Regions from separate parts of the Streptomyces sp. NBC_01013 genome, predicted to be linked through region 2. Evidence: riboswitches for the same ligand, from Rfam matches in the RefSeq annotation. Region 2 holds a riboswitch; the other holds the start of a gene.
What was found. Region 2 has a riboswitch for cyclic di-AMP ahead of OG538_RS03110 (peptidoglycan DD-metalloendopeptidase family protein). Riboswitches for the same ligand answer to the same signal wherever they lie in the genome.
Positions count from the first base shown of each region.

Region 1: linked by a shared signal. The riboswitch ahead of OG538_RS22230 (transglycosylase family protein) and the one ahead of OG538_RS03110 (peptidoglycan DD-metalloendopeptidase family protein) in region 2 are both predicted to bind cyclic di-AMP.

Region 1 covers NZ_CP108687.1:5,099,707-5,105,076, forward strand. The annotation lists gene OG538_RS22220 (cytochrome P450) at 1-86, shown strand, start outside; gene OG538_RS22225 (transglycosylase family protein) at 192-1,130, shown strand; cyclic di-AMP (ydaO/yuaA leader) riboswitch at 1,432-1,603, shown strand; gene OG538_RS22230 (transglycosylase family protein) at 1,608-2,345, shown strand; gene eno (phosphopyruvate hydratase) at 2,629-3,909, shown strand; gene OG538_RS22240 (septum formation initiator family protein) at 4,022-4,492, shown strand; gene OG538_RS22245 (DUF501 domain-containing protein) at 4,557-5,090, shown strand; gene OG538_RS22250 (exopolyphosphatase) at 5,195-5,370, shown strand, end outside.
Region 2 covers NZ_CP108687.1:719,874-725,243, forward strand. The annotation lists gene OG538_RS03105 (SGNH/GDSL hydrolase family protein) at 1-728, opposite strand, end outside; gene OG538_RS03110 (peptidoglycan DD-metalloendopeptidase family protein) at 958-1,890, opposite strand; cyclic di-AMP (ydaO/yuaA leader) riboswitch at 1,896-2,052, opposite strand; gene OG538_RS03115 (tyrosine-protein phosphatase) at 2,526-3,332, shown strand; gene OG538_RS03120 (DUF6126 family protein) at 3,442-3,618, opposite strand; gene OG538_RS03125 (XRE family transcriptional regulator) at 3,666-4,274, opposite strand; gene OG538_RS03130 (aspartate aminotransferase family protein) at 4,369-5,370, opposite strand, start outside.

The DNA of each region.
Region 1 (5,370 bases), 4.4 Mb from region 2:
TCATCATGCGCGGACTGCGCACGCTTCCGGTGGAGTTCACGCCGGGTCCGGTGATCGGTGAAGGTGACACTCTGTCAACTCTGTGACTTTCACGTGATCTCTGCTGCATCGACTTGTGACACACGTTCGAGTCCCGCTAGGTTCACCGTTCGACTCACCAGTCACTCGTCAGTCACACGGAAGGCATTCCCATGGGCTCCGCGAACGGCAGACACCGTCGCCCTCGGCAGGCACCCGCGATCGTCGTCGCCGCAGGCGTGACCGGCTCGGCCATCGCCATCCCGCTGCTCGGTGCGGCAGGTGCGCACGCCGCCGACGCCTCGACCTGGGACCGGGTGGCCGAGTGCGAGAGCGGCGGCATGTGGAGCGCCGACCTCGGCAACGGCTACTACGGCGGGCTCCAGTTCTCCCAGGAGGTCTGGAAGTCGTACGGCGGCGAGTCCTACGCCGAGCGTGCCGACCTCGCCAGCCGCTCGCAGCAGATCGCCGTGGCGGAGAAGCTCCTGGAGGACCAGGGGCCGAAGGCGTGGCCCAGCTGCGCGGTCATCTCGGGCCTCGTCGCGGACACCGGTCTGCCGGGCGTGGACCCGGGCAGCACCCCGTCCGTCGACCCCGCCGCAAGCGCGGACCCGTCCGCGAGCGCCGACCCCTCCGGGGACGCCGGTGCGTCGGACGACGCGTCAGAGGAGGGGGCGTCGAAGTCCGCAGACGGCGCCAAGGGCGGGACCGGGAAGCCGGATGCGTCCGCATCCTCGTCGGCCACGCCCTCCGCCACGCCCCCGGGCGACTCCTCCTCTGCCACGAAGGCCCCCTCGGAGGGCCAGGAGAAGGCCGGCAAGCACCGCGGCACGCCCGCCCCCGAGGGGACCCGGGAGAGCGGCCGCGGCAGTGACCGGGACGCGGGGCGGCACGCCTCGCGCGGTGACGGTGACGCACGCGACACCGGGATTCCGGCTGCTGACGGTACGTACACCGTCCGCGCGGGCGACAACCTGTGGGCGATTGCTGATGCACAGGAGCTGCCTGGTGGGTGGACACAGCTGTACGAGACCAACAAGGCGGAAGTGGGGTCCGACCCGGACCTCATCCTGCCTGGCCAGAGCCTCGAACTCGGCGTGAAGGCCGAATGAGCGCAGTCTGATGATCAGCTGAAAACACCCCTGAAGTTGGGGTAGTTAAGAGGCCTATGTCCCACTTTTGACTAAGTGAGACATGGGTCTCTTTGCGTGAACTGGCGCATCTTGTCCGGGAGGTCCCGCCGCATCCCTCCTCACCTGCACAAACAGTGCTTCTTCGGGTGCCCGGAAGGGCTGTTCATCCGGTATGTCCATCTTTGGATATGAGGGTTGGGTGTGTTTACGGTCGGAACCGCTCGCACCGCGGGCCCCGTCGACCGTCACGCCGAATCCTGCCGTCGGTCGAAGGGAACAGACGCGTAAAGCGCCGTAGGCAGGAGCGGGGGACCCAGGTAGGCGCCGGGCCCGATCGTCGCAGGACGCATCAGGACCGGCTTGGGGTGAAGTCGTGCGCTAGGACGTGCGACCGGGCAACTCACTTGGCCCGAACCCGACAGCTCACCTCGCAGGCGTCGGTGAGGAGAAGTCTCGATGCTGCTCAACAGCAAGGGCAACAAGCACCGTCGCCCGTCCAAGGCCGTCCGTATCGCCACGCTCGCCGGTGTCGCCGGTGCCGCCATCGCCGTGCCCCTGATGGGTGCGACCGGCGCCTCCGCCGCCTCCGTGTCCACGTGGGACGCCGTCGCCCAGTGCGAGTCCGGTGGCAACTGGTCCATCAACACCGGCAACGGCTACTACGGCGGTCTGCAGTTCTCGCAGTCCAGCTGGGCGGCCGCCGGCGGTACGCAGTACGCGGCACGCGCCGACCTGGCCACCAAGTCCCAGCAGATCGCCGTCGCCGAGAAGCTCCTCGACATGCAGGGTCCGGGCGCCTGGTCCTGTGCCGGTGCCGGCAACCTGAGCAACGACGGTGTCGACCCGGGTGTCGACACCGGCTCCTCCGCCAAGACCGAGGCCGCCCCCAAGCAGGAGGCGCCGGTCCAGAAGGCCGAGCCGAAGAAGGCCGAGCGCACCGAGGCCCCCGCCACCAACCGCTCGGACCGTTCGACCGCCCCCAAGGCCGAGTCGAAGACCGTCACCACCCCGACCGGCAAGAAGGTCGAGAAGGGTGACGGCGAGTACAAGGTCGTGACCGGTGACTCCCTGAGCAAGATCGCCGCCGACCACAAGGTCGAGGGCGGCTGGGAGCAGCTGTTCAAGCTGAACAAGGACATCGTCACGGACGCGGACCTGATCTACCCGGGTCAGCAGCTCCACCTGACGAAGTAGTGGCGATCTCTCCTCGCTGATCACTCCGGCCGCCCCGGCCCGGTGCGCACCTTCCCCCTGCGCACCGGGTCGGGGTCGGCCGGTTTCGGCGGACGCGTTCAACTGTTGTAGTTACTGGCCAGTAAAATTCTGGCCTTTTGCCCCGCTGTGCCCGCCCTTGAGTCCTTTTTCGTCCCAGGGGACGGGCGGTCGGCCGGTTGGGGCGGCCCGGCCGGTTAGGCTCTTGTCGCAAGGCCAAAGCGACCCTGCACCACCAGCGTCATATCCCAGAAGGAGATGCCTCGTGCCGTCCATCGACGTCGTCGTAGCCAGGGAAATCCTCGACTCCCGCGGAAACCCCACGGTCGAGGTCGAGGTCGGCCTCGACGACGGCAGCACGGGCCGTGCTGCCGTGCCGTCCGGCGCCTCCACCGGCGCGTTCGAGGCCATTGAGCTTCGCGACGGAGACCCCAACCGCTACCACGGCAAGGGCGTCGAGAAGGCCGTCCTCGCCGTGATCGAGCAGATCGGCCCGGAGCTCGTCGGCTACGACGCGACCGAGCAGCGGCTGATCGACCAGGCGATGTTCGACCTGGACGCCACGGAGAACAAGGGCTCGCTCGGCGCCAACGCCATCCTCGGCGTCTCGCTCGCCGTGGCCCACGCCGCCTCCGAGGCCTCGGACCTGCCGCTGTTCCGCTACCTCGGTGGCCCGAACGCGCACCTGCTGCCCGTCCCGATGATGAACATCCTCAACGGTGGGTCGCACGCCGACTCCAACGTGGACATCCAGGAGTTCATGATCGCCCCGATCGGCGCGGAGTCCTTCTCGGAGGCCCTGCGTTGGGGCGCCGAGGTCTACCACACGCTGAAGAAGGTCCTGAAGACCAAGGGCCTGTCCACCGGCCTCGGTGACGAGGGCGGCTTCGCGCCGAACCTGGAGTCCAACCGCGCCGCCCTCGACCTCATCGTCGAGGCCATCAAGGAAGCCGGCTACGCCCCGGGCAAGGACATCGCGCTCGCGCTCGACGTCGCCGCCTCGGAGTTCTACAAGGACGGCAAGTACGAGTTCGAGGGCAAGTCCCGCTCGGCCGCCGAGATGACCGAGTACTACGAGGAGCTCGTCTCCGCGTACCCGCTGGTCTCCATCGAGGACCCGCTGTACGAGGACGACTGGGCCGGCTGGAAGGTCATCACCGACAAGATCGGCGCCAAGGTGCAGATCGTCGGAGACGACCTCTTCGTCACCAACCCGGAGCGTCTGGCCCGCGGCATCGAGGAGGGCTCCGCCAACGCCCTGCTCGTCAAGGTCAACCAGATCGGTTCGCTGACCGAGACCCTGGACGCCGTCGAGCTGGCCCAGCGCAACGGCTTCAAGTGCATGATGTCGCACCGTTCCGGCGAGACCGAGGACGTCACCATCGCCGACCTCGCGGTCGCCGTGAACTGCGGCCAGATCAAGACCGGCGCCCCGGCCCGCTCGGACCGTGTCGCCAAGTACAACCAGCTGCTGCGCATCGAGGAGATCCTCGACGACGCCGCGGTGTACGCGGGCCGCTCGGCGTTCCCGCGTTTCAAGGGCTGACACACAGGCCCGGCAAAGCCCGGCGGGGTCGAGCGCCCCGGCCTCCGTCCGTCCCCGCACTCGGTCCCGTACCGTGTGCGGGGACGGACGTGCGTAATGGGGAGGCGGAGACATGGCCGCGAAGGACCGGGACCGGTTCTCCACCGCGACCCGGCTGCGGTTGCTCGGCGAGCAGACCGCGGCCCGCGTCTACCGGTCCCAGAACCGCCGTCAGGCCCGCCGCTCCCGGCTCACCGGCCGGGCCGCCTTCCTGGCTCTGATCGTCTGCTCACTGATCGTCGCCCTCGCGTACCCGATGCGGCAGTACGTGTCGCAGCGTGACGAGATCGCCGACCAGGAGCGGCTCGCGCAGGAGGCCGAGGCCCGTACCGAGGAACTGCGCGACGAGAAGGCGCGGCTCCAGGACGACGCGTACGTCAAGCGGCTGGCCCGTGAGCACCTGCACTACCTTCTTCCCGGGGAGACCGGCTACACCGTGGTCGACCCCGACGCGGTCAAGGAGCGCGACGGTAGGCCGGAGGAGACCGACCGGCCCTGGCACTCCAACCTGTGGGACGGCGTCGACAGCGCCGACCGCGGCTGACCCGTATGTCCCCCAACTCTGCAGAACCGCAGTTCGAGCAGTCCGATCAGAACCCTAGGCAGGCATGGAAACGCCCCCTCCCCAGACCGAGTCCACCGCGCCCACCGACGCGGACATCGCCGCGTTCCAGCAGCAGCTGGGGCGCCCGCCGCGCGGGCTGCGCGCGATCGCCCACCGCTGCCCGTGCGGCAACCCGGACGTGGTCGAGACGCAGCCCCGGCTGGACGACGGTACGCCGTTCCCGACGACGTTCTACCTGACGTGCCCGCGTGCGGCGTCCGCGATCGGCACGCTGGAGGCGAACGGGGTCATGAAGGAGATGACCGAGCGCCTCGCTGCGGACCCCGAGCTGGCCGCGGCCTACCGGGCCGCGCACGAGGACTACATCGCGCGGCGTGACGCCATCGAGGTGCTGGAGGGCTTCCCGAGCGCGGGCGGCATGCCGGACCGGGTGAAGTGCCTGCATGTGCTCGTCGGGCACTCGCTGGCCGCGGGGCCGGGCGTGAACCCGCTCGGGGACGAGGCGATTGCGATGCTGCCGGAATGGTGGCGCAAGGGGCCGTGCGTCTCGCCGTGCGGCGCGCCGGACGAGGGCTGACCGTCCGTACCCGGGGGCGGTGCCCCCGGACCCCCGCTCCTGGATCGCCGGAGAGGCTTGGACGGGGGCTCCGCCCCGGACCCCGCTTGATTTGGGAGTAACTCATGACGCGTGTGGCCGCCATTGACTGCGGTACCAACTCGATCCGTCTGCTCGTCGCGGATGCCGACCCCGTCACGGGTGAGCTCGTCGAGCTCGACCGGCGGATGGAGATCGTCCGGCTGGGGCAGGGCGTCGACCGGACCGGCCGGCTCGCCCCCGACGCGCTGGAACGGACCTT
Region 2 (5,370 bases):
TCGTCGCGCCGTACTTCGAGCGTTCCGCGCTGTGCCTGGGGCGGCCACTCCTGGTCCGGGTCCGCGGGCACGTGGAGGCCGAGGACCTGGGCGGCGCGGAGCGCGACCCGGGTGTGCCCCTCGGGCGACAGGTGCAGCCGGTCGTTGTCCCAGGCCCGCCGGTCCTGGACCGAGCGCAGGGACCACAGGTCGAGGACCGGGCAGTCGTAGCGGTCGGCGATGGACCGCACATGGGCGGTGTACGTGGCGATCTTGCCGCGCAGATGGCGCAGCACGGGAACGTTGCGGGTGTCGAAGCCGGTGGTGACCATGACCGTGCCCACCGACCGGGTCAGGTCGGCCACCGCGCGCTCGAAGCGCTCGGCCACGTCGTCGGGGTCGGTGCCCGGCCGGATGATGTCGTTGCCGCCCGCGCAAAAGCTCACCAGATCTGGGGCGAGTTCCTTGGCGCGCGGCACCTGCTCCTCGACGATCTGGTCGAGGAGGCGTCCTCGTACGGCGAGATTGGCGTACCTGAAGTTTCCGTGCGTGGTGCCTGTCGCCGCACCGAGGTCCGGGAGCTGGTCCGCGAGGAGTACCGCGAACCGGTCCGCCCAGCCGACGAGGGTTCCGCCCGGGCCGGGGTCACCGACTCCCTCGGTGAAGCTGTCGCCAATCGCCGCGTACGACCCGATGGCGCCCTTTTGGTTGATGACGCCCTGCTGGATGTTGTTCGAATCGTCTGCCACAAGGGCATATCCTGCACCGCCGAATGTGACCTACGCGACCGTATTATGGGGTTGACGGGTGGTGAGATAGACCACCCAGTCAGTTTTTGGTAAAGGGGGAATAAGTGCGAGTGCTTCCTCAGCACGGACCCCCCGGCACACGGGCCATGAGCAGAGGGACGGTGCGCCGCCGCGCACCGTCCCTCTATGCATTGCTCAGACCCGGGTCACCGGACCGCTGTTGCCTGGATCAGACGTTGATCCCGTGCGACGCCAGGTAGGCGATCGGGTCGATGTCCGAGCCGTAGGCCGGACCCGTGCGGACCTCGAAGTGGAGGTGCGGGCCGGTGGCGTTGCCGGTGGCGCCGGAGAGGCCGACCTGCTGGCCCGCGGTCACGGTCTGGCCGGCCGAGACCGACAGCGAGGACATGTGGCCGTACTGCGAGTAGTGGCCGTCGGCGTGCTTGATGACGACCTCGTTGCCGTACGCGCCGCCCCAGCCGGCGGTGACGACGGTGCCGGAGGTGATCGCCTTCACGCTCGTGCCGGTGGACACGGGGAAGTCGATGCCGGTGTGGCTGCCGCTGGACCAGTTGGCACCGGAGGCGCGGTAGGCGGTGGTGTGGTTGCCCGGGACCGGGTGGACGTAACCGGAGTCGTTGCTCTGGGTGGCCGGGGCCGAGGTCTCCTCGGACGACGGGGCGTCGGAGGAGGACGAGTCGGAGACCGGGGCGGCCTTGGTCTCAGCCTTGACCGGAGCCTTCGACGGAGTGGTGGAGCCCGTGGAGGTGGTCGAGGCGTGACCCCAGGCCTTGCCGCCGAGGGTCAGCTTCATGCCCGGGAAGATCAGGCTCGGGTCGTCGCCGACGACCTTGCGGTTGTCCTGGTACAGCTTCTCCCAGCCACCCTTGAGCTTGTGCTGGACAGCGATCTTCGACAGGTAGTCACCGGAGACCACGGTGTACGTCGTGGAGCCGGCCTGCTTCTGTGCCACCGGCTTGGCCGGAGTGGCGTGCGCGGCAGCGGCCGAGCTCGAGGCGGCGGGAGCGGACTGCTCCGCGGCGTTGGCACCGGTGGCGCCGAGCAGCGGAAGCGCGATGACGGCCCCGCCGGCACTCGCGACGACGACGCCACGGGCGATCGTGCTGGACTTGGGACGGCGGTGCTTACCCGATATGGGCATGAAGGTTTTCCTCTCCGGCGCCTACGAGGTGAGCTGTCGGGTTCGGACTGGAGATGTCCGGTCGCGACTGGCGCGACTTCACCCCGAGCCGACCGGATTCCCGGTCGGCGGCTTACCTGGTTCCCCCGCTCCTGCCACGCGGTGAGTGGGTGCGAATTCCGGGCGGCGGCAGGATTAGGCGGTCCGTCCGGATTGCAGAGAACGTAAACGAGCCGGGACGGCGGAAACAAGCCACGGGTTCCACGGGGGATTCCGCGCGGAGAAATCGGCGAGGAATTCCGGTCACACTCCGTGGATTACGGATCTTGGCTTTCCGCACCGTGCAAGGAATGCCCGGCAGCCCCACCGCCACACACCGTCACGGATATGATCCCGCTCACGAGAGGGTGACCATCTCCCGCATAAGTAGGGCATGTTCGGCTAAATATCCCAATACGGACATGTCATGCCCATCGCCTCCTCCTCATCGGGACGTCAGCGTGGATGCACCCCCTCCCAGCGAGCCCCCCAGACGCCTCATCCAGGCACGAAGTGCGGGCGCGGCCAGGATGATTGCCAGACGAATCAATGTCGTATCGTCACGAGAGTGGACCCGCGGGCGACACGCGCCGGCGACAGAGCCCCCAGGAGTGACCGTGACGCAGCAGCTGCCGCAGACCCCGTCGACGGAGCCCGAGCTGGCAGGTGTCCGCAATTTCCGTGACGTCGGCGGCCTGCCCACCTCGGACGGCCGCCGGGTGCGGTACGGGCGGCTCTACCGCAGCGGTCACCTGGCACACGCCACGGCCGAGGACGCCGCGTTCCTCGCCGGTCTGGGCCTGCACACCGTCTTCGACTTCCGCAACATGGCCGACCACAAACTGGACGGTCTGGACGTCGAACTTCCGGGAGTGCGCAATGTGAGCATCCCGCTGAGCGACCCGGCGGACGGCGCGGAGTTCTGGCGGATGGTGCGCGACGGCAACATGGAAGAGCTGCGGTCGATCCTGGCCGACGGCAAGGGGATGCACCGCATGATCGCTTCCTACCGCCGGATCATCCTGGACCGCACGGCCGAACACAGCCGGGTGCTGCATGCGCTGGCCGAGGACAGCGTGCCCGCCCTGATGCACTGCGCCGCCGGCAAGGACCGTGCGGGGCTCTCGATCGCGGTGTCCCTCCTCGCCGTCGGTGTCGAGCGCGAGGCCATCGAGGCCGACTACCTCAAGTCCAACGACGCGCACCGCCGCTACAAGGTCCGCCGCAGCGACACCTCCCCCGCCGGAATGTCCCCCGAGGTGATGGAGCTGCTCAATCCGCTCTTCGGCGCCCACGCCGACTACCTCGCCGCCGCCTTCACCACGATCGACGAGACCTGGGGCAGCACCGACCGCTACCTCGCCGACGGCCTCAAGATCACCCCGGAGACCCGCGAGCGACTGCGCGAGCGACTGCTCGACTGAGGGCCGTACAACCCGGATCCGCCGGATCGGCCCAAGGCCTTCGGACCGCCCGAGCCCGGCCCGATCCGGACGAGAGGTTCGGGTCCGGCCGTCCGGGCGGAGACCGCCGCTACTGGTTGTGCATCCCCACCGCGAACAGCAGATAGAGGAAGCCCGCGATGACATGCCCGGCCACCAGGTAGGCGAAGAGCCTGATGACGAGCCCCCGAGGCATCTTCTTCTCCTGCGGGTCGTACTTCTTGGGCCGGGCCGGGCTGAGCGGGTCGTAGTTCTCGGAATCGGACATGGCAGGTCCTCTCTGGCCACCGGCGGGCCGGCGGCGGGGACGGCGAATCAGCGACGGTGGATCCCGCTGCCGAGACACAGCTCGGCGGCGGGGCTCTGCAGCAGGGTGTGGACGAAGAGCAGCTCGGCGCCGTCGCGGTCCAGGGCCGCGATCCGGTGCGGGGTGAGCGAGTCGAAGTGCGCGCTGTCACCGGGGGCGAGGTCATGGACCGTCTCCCCGAGAGTCACCCTGAGGTGCCCGGCCAGGACGTACAGCCACTCCTCCCCGGGATGGACGCGCACCAGGTCCCCCTGGGCGCCGTGCGGGACCCGGACACGGAGAGCCTGCATCGCCCGTCCGGGACCGCCGGCCTGCTGGTACATCCAGCCATCGGCCTCGGCGCCCTCGAACCGGCGGCCGCGGACGATCGCGTCACGTTCCGGGGGAATCTCGCCGAGCAGCTCGGAAACCGTCGTACCGTAGATCCGGGCAAGCCCGAGCAGCATCGGCAGCGAGGGCTGGCGCCTGCCCGTTTCGAGCCGGGACAGGTGGGCGGGTGAGAGCCCGGCCCGCTGGGCGGCGGTCTCCAGGGTGAGACCACGACTGCGGCGCAGATCGCGCAGGCGTGGCGCGACCCCGGGCAGCTCGTCGGCCACCCCTCCTTCTGGAGGATTCATACCTTTATTGGGCCAGGAACTTTCCTCGGAGGCAAATTTCTTGCCTCCGAGGCAAAAGCACCGAGTGCGTCCCCGCGGATGACTTCACCCATGATCAGCGGTTGGCGACGGCCTGCTTCACCAGGGTCCGCCCGAAGTCCCACATCAGTCCGCCGCCGCTGTGCGCGTCGTCCATCACGGCCGTGAACGCGCCGACGAAGCGGTCCACGTCCGCCTCGTCGATCGTCAGGGGCGGAATCAGCTTGATCACTTCGAGATGGTCGCCGGATACCTGGGTCAGGATCCGATGCTTCTGGAGCAGCGGTACGACCACCATCTGCGCGAAGAGTCCCTTGCGGGCCGCCTGCAGCATCGTCCAGCGGCTGCGCAGCTTCAGCGAGCTGGGCCGGCCGAACTCGATGCCGATCATCAGCCCGCGTCCCCGCACCTCGTGCAGCAGCTCGTACTGCCCGACGAGCGCGGCCAGCCGTTCGCGCAGCAGGTCGCCGGTGCGGCGCGCGTTGGCCACCGTCTCCTCGTCCTCCATCACGGCGAGGACCGCGAGTCCGGCCGCCATCGCCTGGGCGTTGGACCCGAAACTCGCGGAGTGGACCAGGACCCGGTCCATCGAGGAGTAGACGCGTTTGAAGATCCAGTCCTTGCCGAGGGTCGCACCGACGGGCACATAGCCGCCGGAGAGCGCCTTGGCGACGCAGACCAGATCGGGTTCCACGCCTTCCTCGTGCTGGTACGCGTAGAAGTCCCCCGTCCTGCCCAGGCCGGTCTGCACCTCGTCGGCGATGAGGAGGGCCTTGTGTTTGTGCAACAGCTCCTGGGCCTGACGCAGGAAGCCTGGCGGCGCGGCGTGCACGCCCTTCCCCTGGATCGGTTCCACGACGAGTCCGGCCACATCGCCGCGCTTCAGTTCACGGCGCAGGGCGTCGAGGTCGCCGAGTGCGATGGCGGTGTCGGGCAGCAGCGGCGCGAAGCCGTCCCGGAAGCCGTCCTCGCCGTTGACGGAGAGCGAGCCGGTGGTCAGCCCGTGGAAGGCATGCGTGCAGTACAGGATCCTGGGCTTCCCGGTGGCGTACCGGGCGAACTTGAGGGCGGTCTCCAC